DNA from 3 places in the Paenibacillus sp. HGF5 genome. Region 2 is predicted to be linked to each of the others. Evidence: riboswitches for the same ligand, from Rfam matches in the RefSeq annotation. Region 2 holds a riboswitch; each other region holds the start of a gene.
What was found. Region 2 has a riboswitch for thiamine pyrophosphate ahead of HMPREF9412_RS25065 (ECF transporter S component). Riboswitches for the same ligand answer to the same signal wherever they lie in the genome.
Positions count from the first base shown of each region.

Region 1: it holds a riboswitch for thiamine pyrophosphate, as region 2 does, so the genes downstream of both, HMPREF9412_RS02815 (YkoF family thiamine/hydroxymethylpyrimidine-binding protein) here and HMPREF9412_RS25065 (ECF transporter S component) in region 2, are expected to answer to the same signal.
Region 3: it holds a riboswitch for thiamine pyrophosphate, as region 2 does, so the genes downstream of both, HMPREF9412_RS22775 (ABC transporter substrate-binding protein) here and HMPREF9412_RS25065 (ECF transporter S component) in region 2, are expected to answer to the same signal.

Region 1 is NZ_AEXS01000019.1:18,294-21,566, reverse strand. It holds gene HMPREF9412_RS02820 (nucleotidyltransferase domain-containing protein) at 100-798, shown strand; gene HMPREF9412_RS31905 (hypothetical protein) at 916-1,011, shown strand; gene HMPREF9412_RS02815 (YkoF family thiamine/hydroxymethylpyrimidine-binding protein) at 1,085-1,687, opposite strand; TPP riboswitch at 1,772-1,874, opposite strand; gene HMPREF9412_RS02810 (nitroreductase family protein) at 2,058-2,660, opposite strand; gene HMPREF9412_RS02805 (ABC transporter permease) at 3,180-3,273, shown strand, end outside.
Region 2 is NZ_AEXS01000153.1:47,976-51,248, forward strand. It holds gene HMPREF9412_RS25060 (ABC transporter ATP-binding protein) at 1-780, opposite strand, end outside; gene HMPREF9412_RS25065 (ECF transporter S component) at 773-1,402, opposite strand; TPP riboswitch at 1,494-1,606, opposite strand; gene asd (archaetidylserine decarboxylase) at 1,772-2,575, shown strand; gene HMPREF9412_RS25075 (SDR family oxidoreductase) at 2,673-3,273, opposite strand, start outside.
Region 3 is NZ_AEXS01000144.1:3,221-6,493, reverse strand. It holds gene HMPREF9412_RS22785 (ABC transporter permease) at 1-649, opposite strand, end outside; gene HMPREF9412_RS22780 (MTH1187 family thiamine-binding protein) at 646-939, opposite strand; gene HMPREF9412_RS22775 (ABC transporter substrate-binding protein) at 1,029-2,060, opposite strand; TPP riboswitch at 2,181-2,290, opposite strand; gene HMPREF9412_RS22770 (VOC family protein) at 2,465-2,848, opposite strand; gene HMPREF9412_RS22765 (GGDEF domain-containing protein) at 3,106-3,273, shown strand, end outside.

The DNA of each region.
Region 1 (3,273 bases), on a different contig from region 2:
TATTTACCATATGATTCAGGTACGTTTGGGGTTTTCGTTGAATTTAATATTTTGAGCCCTTTTTTGTGGCGGATGAGAGAATTAATGGAGGAAACGTCCATGAGACTGGAACCGACGGAGGCAGCGATACGCGTCATGCAACGAAATTATCCCGACTGCTTGCTTGCCGTACTTGGCGGCAGCGCGAGCAGTGGCGAATATAATGAACAATCCGATCTGGACATCATCGTCATTGAACGGGACGGACATGACTTCAGCAGGAAGACGATCGAAGCGCATGGCTGGATCGCGGAAATATTCATATTGTCCTTATCCTCCTATCGCGAATATTTCGACGTGGGAGTGCTGGCGGCGAATCCGTCTTTACAGCGGATGGTCGCCGAAGGTACGGTGCTGCGTTCGTTGCCTGAGGGAGAAGAGGTTCGGGCGGATGCCCGGAGTGATTTGAATTACGGCCCCATGCCCTTGTCGCCGAGCGATATTGCCGAATACCGCTACATGCTAACCGAGTTTTTGCTGGACTTGACAAGTCCCCGCAGAGAAGGCGAAAAATGGTTTACGGTACACAAAATAGCATCGACTCTATGCGAATTCGTGCTGAGGGCAAACCGGGAGTGGACGGGTGAAGGGAAGATGCTGTTCCGTTTGTTCAACGGCTATAGCCCAGCCATGGGGGATCGACTGGAGGCAGCGCTTCTGGCGATTTATCGGGAGGACGATCCTTCGGACCTTATTGCAGTGACGGAGGAAGCGCTCAGCCCGTACGGAGGCAAGCTGCTGGTCGGTTATGAGGAATAAATAAGCCCTGCATAAAAAAAGAGGGGGGTACATTAGCCGTGACGCTCGCCCGCCACAAGCAATAAGATAATAACGTGATTAACTCACGTCATTCTTTTAAATCCAGGAGGGATCTTCATGAGCGGAGCATACGGCGGCGCATGGGGCAATTCAGTAGGAACTATATTGGTTCTCTTTATCCTGCTCGTAATCATCTTGAGTGCTTGGGTTTAAACACCGTCAATATTCTTGCCTGCAATCGATAAAGGCCCGGCGCTTGCCGGGCCTTTATCTGTTGGAAAGGACCTTAAGCTTTGGATTTGGGAGATGGGCTGTGGGCCGAAACCACCGCGGTCATGACCAGATGGCTGCTGTCGGATTGAATCGCATGTTGGAACGCGTCTTCGAGTGATCCGAACACCCGGGACAACGCCCCGTCCAATCGGCTGGCGTAATGAACGCTTCCGCCGAATGTGCCCGCTGCCTTCGCACGATCCACTTCTGCGTAAATGACATCCATGTAATCGGCGCTACCCATCGGGTAAAGCGCGAATTGGCAGGCCGTTTCGATATCGGCGTGTTCCCCGATATCGTGGTTTAAGCGGGTCGAATCCTCGTCCATATACGCATCGGCATCCGTATCGCCTGGGCAGCCGATAGAATAAGTACCGTTAAACACCGTGTGCACGCCGCTAGCCGCGGCATGAGCGAATATCGCTCTCGTCACATCAAACACATGCTCCGCACGTCCGCGAATACAAGTGCTTACATCATCCGTTTGGATCCAGACCTTTTCCGAATCCACGGAACGAAGCGCCTCCGTGATCACTTCCACGAACCGATCCGTCATGGGAAATACCGAGAACCGGCATCCCACGATCCGGCTCGTTCCGCATACAAGCTCATTCATAAATTTTTTCCTCCCCATTGTATAAGTCCACGCAAAAAAACCGCACCCCATGAAGAAGTGCAGTTATGCCTACGCAAAAAAATAAACATAAATGCTACACTTCCCCACGCTAGTATGATCTAGATCGGGTGATAAGGGTTAACGGCAGCCCGCCGTCTCTCAGCACATGGCACCCCTAGTACAGCCAAACATCAAATATGCAGTTGGTAATCAAGCTGGCTCCAAGAACTTCCGAAGATCAGAAGGCGAAAGGCCTGCTTCCTGTGTTATTGTATCGTTTTGGCGGCAGGTTTTCAATGGCAGGGCACCATAAAAAAGCCGCCTGCTCCAATCCTCTGGACTTGGATAGGCGGCTTATGCCGGCTACGGCTTACTTGTATACCTTCACGCGATCTTCAAGCGGCGCAAATTCTTTTTCGCCCGGATCTGCAACCGGTTTGCCGAAAGGCATTTGAGCGATCAGCTTCCAGTTTTCCGGAATGTTCCATTCGGACTTCACTTTCTCGTCGATCAACGGGTTGTAATGCTGGAGGGATGCGCCCAGGCCTTCTGCCTCGAGGGACGTCCATACCACGAATTGCAGCATGCCGTTGGATTGGTTCGACCAAACCGGGAAATTGTCGGCATACAGCGCGAACTTTTGCTGCAGGTCGGCAACTACGTTATTGTCCTCGAAGAAGAGAACCGTGCCGTATCCAGCGCGGAATGCGCCCATTTTTTCAGCTGTGGATTTGAAAGCCTCTTCGTCTCCGACAACTTCTTTCAGAATGCCTTCGGTCAGGTTCCACAGTTTGTCATGCTGTTCGCCAAGCAGTACAACGACGCGTGCGCTTTGGGAGTTGAAAGAAGACGGAGTATATTTAACGGCTTCATTAACAATCTCCTGGATGCGTTCGTCGGAAATGACCGGGTCTTTGCTGATGGCATAATGGGAACGACGATGCTTAAGTGCTGCTGAAAAATCTTTAGACATTGAAAAAACCTCCTGATGTAATCATGTTTGCATAAGCCTGATAACAAAGATGTCCTTTAATTCAAGCAAATATGCATGTTGAGTTGAATTGCTGTCGTTGAATTATCATTTCACATTAACTTACGTTTAGTTAGAAATAATAATTATGTTAGCATATTAATATAACTTAGAGGTATTGTCAACGCTTCGAAGGAAAGTTAATTTATATTTTTTATACCCGGTTACTGAGAATTAAATCAGCTTCCAATATGTATGTATTTCGGGAACCCCGAATCTAAGCAGCTCAGCCTCAGCGATATAAAATTGATCTCGGCGAAACTCCATATTATGAACAAATCATGAACAAATGATACTTGGATGAACAAATTAAATGATTTTCATTCTCAATTATACTTGTCGACTGAGAATGAGAATGATATAATCCATATCAGAACGCAATTGATAATCAATCTCAATGAGAATGGTTGGGGAATTGCTGACTGCCGGGTTTCGACAGACATACGCATAGAAGGAAGAGCCATGAAGATTAGATACTTATTCGCAGCCGTTGTGGTACTCTCCATAATTTCGTTATTTATTGGAGTTAAAGAAATCTCGCCACTGGAACTGTTCT
Region 2 (3,273 bases):
CGCATAATCCTCCCATACGCCGGGATACCAGATGCCATACGCCTGAAGCTCGCGCGCATATTCGGCGAATATCGCTGCCGGCGGGCCATCGCCCAGAATGGCGCCATCCGGGGTGAACAGCACCACGCGGTCCACGTATTGAGCCATTTCTTCAATCCGGTGCTCCACGATAATCAGCGTACGCCCTTCCGATACGGCCTTCACCGCAGACCAGATTTGCTCCCTGCCTTCCGGGTCGAGCAGCGCGGACGGCTCATCAAGGAACAGCACCTCCGGCTCCAGCAGAAGGGCCGAAGCCAGCGAAAGCCTCTGCTTCATCCCCTGCGACAGATGACTGATCGGCATATGCAGCTCCTGAAGGTCAAGCCCTACCTCATGCAGGACGGCTTGCATTCGCTCCTTCATCTCGTCGCGGGGAACGCTGAGGTTCTCCAGCACGAAGGCCAGCTCTTCATCCACGTACGGCATGCAGAACTGGGTATCCGGATCTTGGAATACATATCCCCAAGAGCGAGGCACCAGCTGAGCTTCGCATTTCATCGGCACCTCCGTGGCGCGGGGAATCATCCCGCTAAGCACCTGAAGCAGCGTGGATTTGCCGCAGCCGCTCGGACCGAGCAGCAGCACCTTCTCCCCCCGGGCAGCCGAGAAGGACAAGTCCTTAAACATCAAACGCTCCTCGCCCGGATACTTCAGGCGCAATCCCTCCACGTGCACGGCCTGCTCCGTAACCGCCTCGGCGGTTGAAGCCGAAACCCAGCGGGCGGCGGTTTTAGACATGGCGCGGATCATCCAGTGCTTCGTAATCCTTCTTGGACGCGGGGCGCAGCAGCGATGTGACGCCCGTACGGTCGAGCGCTTTGGCCAGCAGCAGCATGAGCAAGCCGGCAATGACGGCGCCGCTGAGGATCCGCATGCCATACTTGGCCAGGAACATCCAGGTCTGCAGATCATCGGTATAGCTGTAATAGAAGTCCATCACCATCGAGCCGACCGCCGCGCCGGCCCCGGCAATCGCCACCGTCCACGCCGAGGTGCTCCGGTAACGGAACGCCGCGAATACCAATTCCGCGCCCAGCCCTTGAATGAGGCCGTACAGCAGCAGCGTCAGTCCCCAGCCGCTGCCGAACAGAACTTCCACGTGGGCCGCCGCCACCTCCGCGATGATAGCCACTCCCGGCTTGCGGATCAGCAGGTAAGCGAGCGTGGCCGCTGCGAACCACATGCCGTATAACAGTTCATCCGCTTCGAAGAACAGCGGTTTCAGCAGATTGTAAACCGATCCCCAGAAGTGATAAATGACGCCGAGCACAAGCGATACCAGCACCGTCACCAAAATATCGCTTAAACGCAGCCCTTTTCTAGGCTGTACCCCCAATTTCTCTCGCACTGACGTTCCCATAACAACACATTCCCCTCTCCACCGCTATTTTTGTATGAACACAACAAAAAACCGTCTGGAAAAACGCGCAGACGGAAAAATAGGCCCTATGTAGGCAGGGTCGGATATTCTCTACGCTGGCATTACCCAGTTCAGATTAACGGTCAACAGCGGATAGCAGCTGCAATCTCAGCCTGATTCACTCAAGCCCCCGTATTCCCTATTCGGTTTCATGTTAATCTTAAAATACACATTCGTTCCCCAATTAGCAAGAACCTTTTTTCAAAAATGGCTATTTATTGATTTCCGGCTCATTCTATGTCAATATCAGAGTGATTGGCTTTTCCACCAACGTTTTATTGCCGACACCTATGCACAAAGGAGAATGACATGGCTAAACAATTGCTGCGTCTGATGACCGAGCTGTCCTCCCGCAAGTGGCTGTCCCGCATTATGGGGCATTGTTCCCACAGCCGGCTGAGCCGTCATCTAATACCTGCATTTATACGAATCTACCAAATCCCGGCGCATGAAGCGGAGAAGGAGATCCACGAATACCGTTCGCTGAACGAATTCTTTTCCCGCCGGTTAAAAATAGGCCTGCGCGCCATAGACGACACCGCCGATGCCATGGTAAGCCCCGTCGATGCCACGATTTCGGCGATGTGCACCGTCAACGCCGGCACCATTCTCAGCGTCAAGGGACAGGATTATACCCTGAGCGAGCTGCTCGCCAAGTCACCGAGAATGGAGAATTACATCAACGGTTATGCATTCGTATTGTATTTAAGCCCGACCGACTATCATCGCATACATTCCCCGGTAACCGGCATTCAAGCGGAAAGCGAGCATTTGAAGGGCCGGGTATACCCCGTGAACGATTTTGCGATGACCCATATCCGGAACGTGCTCAGCCGCAACGAGCGTCTCATTACCTATATTGCCCATGAATTCGGCGAAGTTGCGGTCGTGAAGGTCGGAGCCATGAACGTAAGCAGCATCCGTTATGCCGACGAGAGCGTGAAGAAATACGACATCGGCGACGAACTTGCGTACTTTGAATTCGGCTCTACCGTCGTGCTTTTGACGGAGAACGGCACGTTTACTCCGCGCGGCGACTTGGAGCCGGGCTCCAAGGTGAAGATGGGGGAACTGCTTGGTTTGCTGCACCCTTCCACAGCCCGAAAAGGGTAATTCCTTTCTCCTTCCAAGCACCGCGCTACAAACTCCATGAAACATTCGACGGATGAATGATTAATGCCGGCCCAGCATGCGGTAGCTGCATGAATGTTTACCGCCTGCTCAGCAGCCGGTAAATGATCCGCTGAAACAGCCGATCCGGCAGCACGCCCTTGATCCGCGCGGTCATCCGCGTGCCTCGGGGCAGCGTATAGCGGAACCTGGGCTTGGACATAGACGCGATTCTTGCCACAAGCCTGGCTACCTCCTGTGGATCCCCGCTTCCCTTGGCCGTCCGCTCGGAATAGTCCAGCACGCCCTTCAGCAGAGCGTTGTAGGGTGATCCTTCCTTAACCTTTAACTCCCCAAAGCTCTTATTCCAGATCGGCGTGCCGTAGGCACCGGGCTGGACCAGCACGACATCAATGCCAAAGGGCATCAGTTCCATGGACAGGCTCTCGCCGAACCCCTCCAGCGCAAATTTGGACGCCGCATAGGGACCATAACCCGGAAAGCCGACCCTGCCGCTAATGCTGCTCATGAGAATGATTTTGGACCGTCCGGACTTGCGCAGCAGCGGGAGCATATGCTGCGTCACCGATACGGTCCCGAAGAAATTCGTCTCCATCTGCTTTCGCCAGCCGCCCAGCGGCACTTCCTCCACCATGCCGCCCACCGCCTCGCCGGCGTTGTTCACCAGCACGTCCAAGCGG
Region 3 (3,273 bases), on a different contig from region 2:
TGCGGTAGCCGGATTTTTGCAGCATCATGTAGTAGCCGATGCCCCGGTCTGAGCCGATCCATTCCCCGATCACCGCACCCATGACCGAATAGGTGGCCGCGATGCGGATCCCGGAGAAGATGGAGGGGAGCGCATGCGGCAGCTCCAGCTTGGTGAAGATCTGCCATGAAGTGGCTCCCGCCATCTGCATGTAATTCATCATGGTGCGGTCGGTACGCGCCAGTCCGTCCAGGGCGGCAACGGCTACGGGGAAGAAGCAGACCAGGGTAATCACGATAACCTTGGGCAGCATGCCGAAGCCGAACCAAATCATGAGGAGCGGGGCGAGAGCGATCGTCGGCACGTTCTGGCTAAGAATAAGAAGCGGATAAAGGGCAGTTTTGAGAAAAGGCACCAGATGCAGGGCCAACGAGATGACAAGGCCGATCGCCGTACCGATCATAAATCCGACCAGGGTTAATTGCAGCGTGGCTAGCGTATGCTGAAAAAGACCGGAGGCGCCGGTGGCGGCTTCATGCCCGATGGCCGTCGGCGCCGGCAAAATATACGGCTCTATATCGAATACCGATACCGCGGCCTGCCATACCGTCAAAAAGAAAAGGACCGCCGCAACGGGCGGCCAAACGGAGCTCCACCAGCCTTTTCTCATGGACGGTATTTCTCAGTCAGCTTATCCATGCTGATGCCGCCCGGATGGTGCGCGATTTTGACCTGGGATATGACGCTGGGACTTCCCGCTTTCACCAGCGCCTCATGCATGCGCTCAACGATCTTCAACAGCTCGGAAAGCTCTCCTTCCAAGGTGGTTTCGAGCGCATGGACCTCGTATTTCACGCCCGACTCCTGTATGACCCGGATCGCTTCATCCACATAAGGAATGCTGTCGCCTCCATCCGGCGTTCTGGGTATCACTTGTATGCTCAAGAGGGTGTTTGCCATCTAAACTCATCCTTTCATGCAAGCTATATTGTAATGGAAGAGAGGCAGCCTGCCATGGCAGGCCGTCTCTCTTCCAAATTAAATGCATCCTATGGTTTTTCCGGTAAAAATTCATTGGTGAAGGCGCTGTCCGCATCGAGCTCCTTCTCGAGCAGCTTGCGTTCAAACATCCAGTCTGCATACCCCGACCATACTTCGGCTTTCTGCTCGCCCCAGCGGGCAGCATCATCCTGATAGCGGGGACTCAGCCATTTCTGGCTGGCAAGAACCAGCTCGGCATCCAGCTCGGGAACGGCCTTCGTCAGCAGCGCAGCTGCATCCTCAGGATGTTGAATCGCGTAGTCGTATCCTTTTGAGGTCGCCCGCATGAATGCTTTGACAAGCTCCGGGTCCTCCTGGATCAGCTTCTCGTTCGTTACGATCACCGGCGTGTAATAGTCAAGCTGCTCGGAGTAGTCCTTCACATAGATCATGTCAAGCGGCTCGTTCCGGAGCTCGGCTTCGATACCGGTCCAGGCATAGAAGATCCAGGCAAAATCAATATCGCGTTTGACGGCCGTAAAATAATCGGCATCGCCCATGTTAACCATATTTACTTTGCTGACATCGGCACCGTCGATCTCCATGATGGATTTCATGACGGCTTCCTCAACAGGCGAGCCCCAGCCGCCGTAGGATTTCCCTTCAAAATCGCCAGCCTTGACGATCCCCTTGTCCTTGGGGGCGGCAAAGCCGGATGTATTATGCTGAATAATCGCCGCAATGGAGACGAGCGGCAGACCTTGGGTTCTGGCAAGCGTGACGCCTTCCTGGTAGCTGATGCCAAACGGCACCTTGCCGGATGCGACCAGCGTATCCGTTCCGCCGGCCCCCGGCTGGACGATCTGGACGTTAAGCCCTTCTTCCTCGTAATACCCGAGCTCCTTGGCCGCATACAGTCCGGTGTGGTTTGTGTTGGCCGACCAATCGAGCATCAGCTGTACATCGCGGAGCTTTTCGGCCGCCTGGCCGTCTGCGCCTTCGGTACCTGTGTTTTCGTTCTTTCCGCCTGTACCGCATCCCGCCGCAACCATCAGCAGGGCGCAAGCGAGAAGCAGTGCCATCCATTTTCCCCTCTTCATCGTATCTTCTCTCCTTTGAATTCTCTTCTCTTTCTATGACCTCGTTAACTCCACAAAAAAAGCGCCCCGAATGATATCAGGACGCATGACGGCGTAAGTGTATACCACGGCAAATCATAGCTGCCGCAAACATGGACTTCCTACGCTGGCATTACCCAGATCAGGTGTAAGGGTCAGTATCATCGGATACACTCTCAGCCGGCCAAATTCCAGCTCCCCCGGGATTTATGAAGTTTCGGACGTTACATCCGTTATTATAGTCCTAACGCAAAGACCTGTCTAGTTCGGAAGGGGATGCGAACGAGGCAGGTCTTCGTATTGGACATGGCTTGTGCAGTTGGAAGAATGAACCCCGTTAACCATTCACGGGATGAAGCAATTAATAGGATCCTGTTCGCCAGCGGTTAGCGCTGGAAGAACTCAATCCATTCTCCTTCGGGACCGTGCACGAAGAAATAGCGGTACCCGTTCGGAAGCGTTACGATTTCCTCGTCAAGATGAGGTACGTCCAGTCCCTGAACGCGCGCATATTCCGCTTCGATATTATCGGTGCTGACGGCAAAATGATGGACGGTGCCTTCTGCGGGAAGCGTGTCGCTGTAACCCTGAATAAGCTCGACTTCCGTTTCGTCGCTGCCGTTAAATCCGAGGAATGCCAGCTGGATGACGCCATTGGTATGGGTAAGGCGATCCTTCAGTTCAAGTCCTACGACGTTTGTGTAAAAAGCAATCGTGGCTTCAAGGTCCCGGACGACAATGCCGACATGATCCAATCGTTTCTGTGACAAGGCAAACACCCTTTCCGATTCATATGAGATATGACTGAAATATTATCACATAATTCCTATACGTCAAGTGGGTCTTGAGGACGACAATTTTTGGGTGCGCGATGGTTTAATAGAGTAGAATCGACGGTCTTTCTTTCATTTCCTCTTCTTTACTTTTAGGTGGGTAAAAAGTATCATGAGAACTATAACTATTAATTCAAAAGACCTAACAAACAAGCATTGAAGAAAGCTTGCCTTTTGGCCGAGGAGGAATGCTTATGAGTCCAACTCCAGCAGATCATCTGTGGATTCGACTCGCCGTCACATATGCATTCATTCAGATAATGACCGTTCTGTGGATGCCTGATGCTTTATTGCTTCAGCGTGTTCTAGTCATTATGGCTTCCGCTGCCGCTTCCGTCTATTTACTACGGATCAGTCGGCAT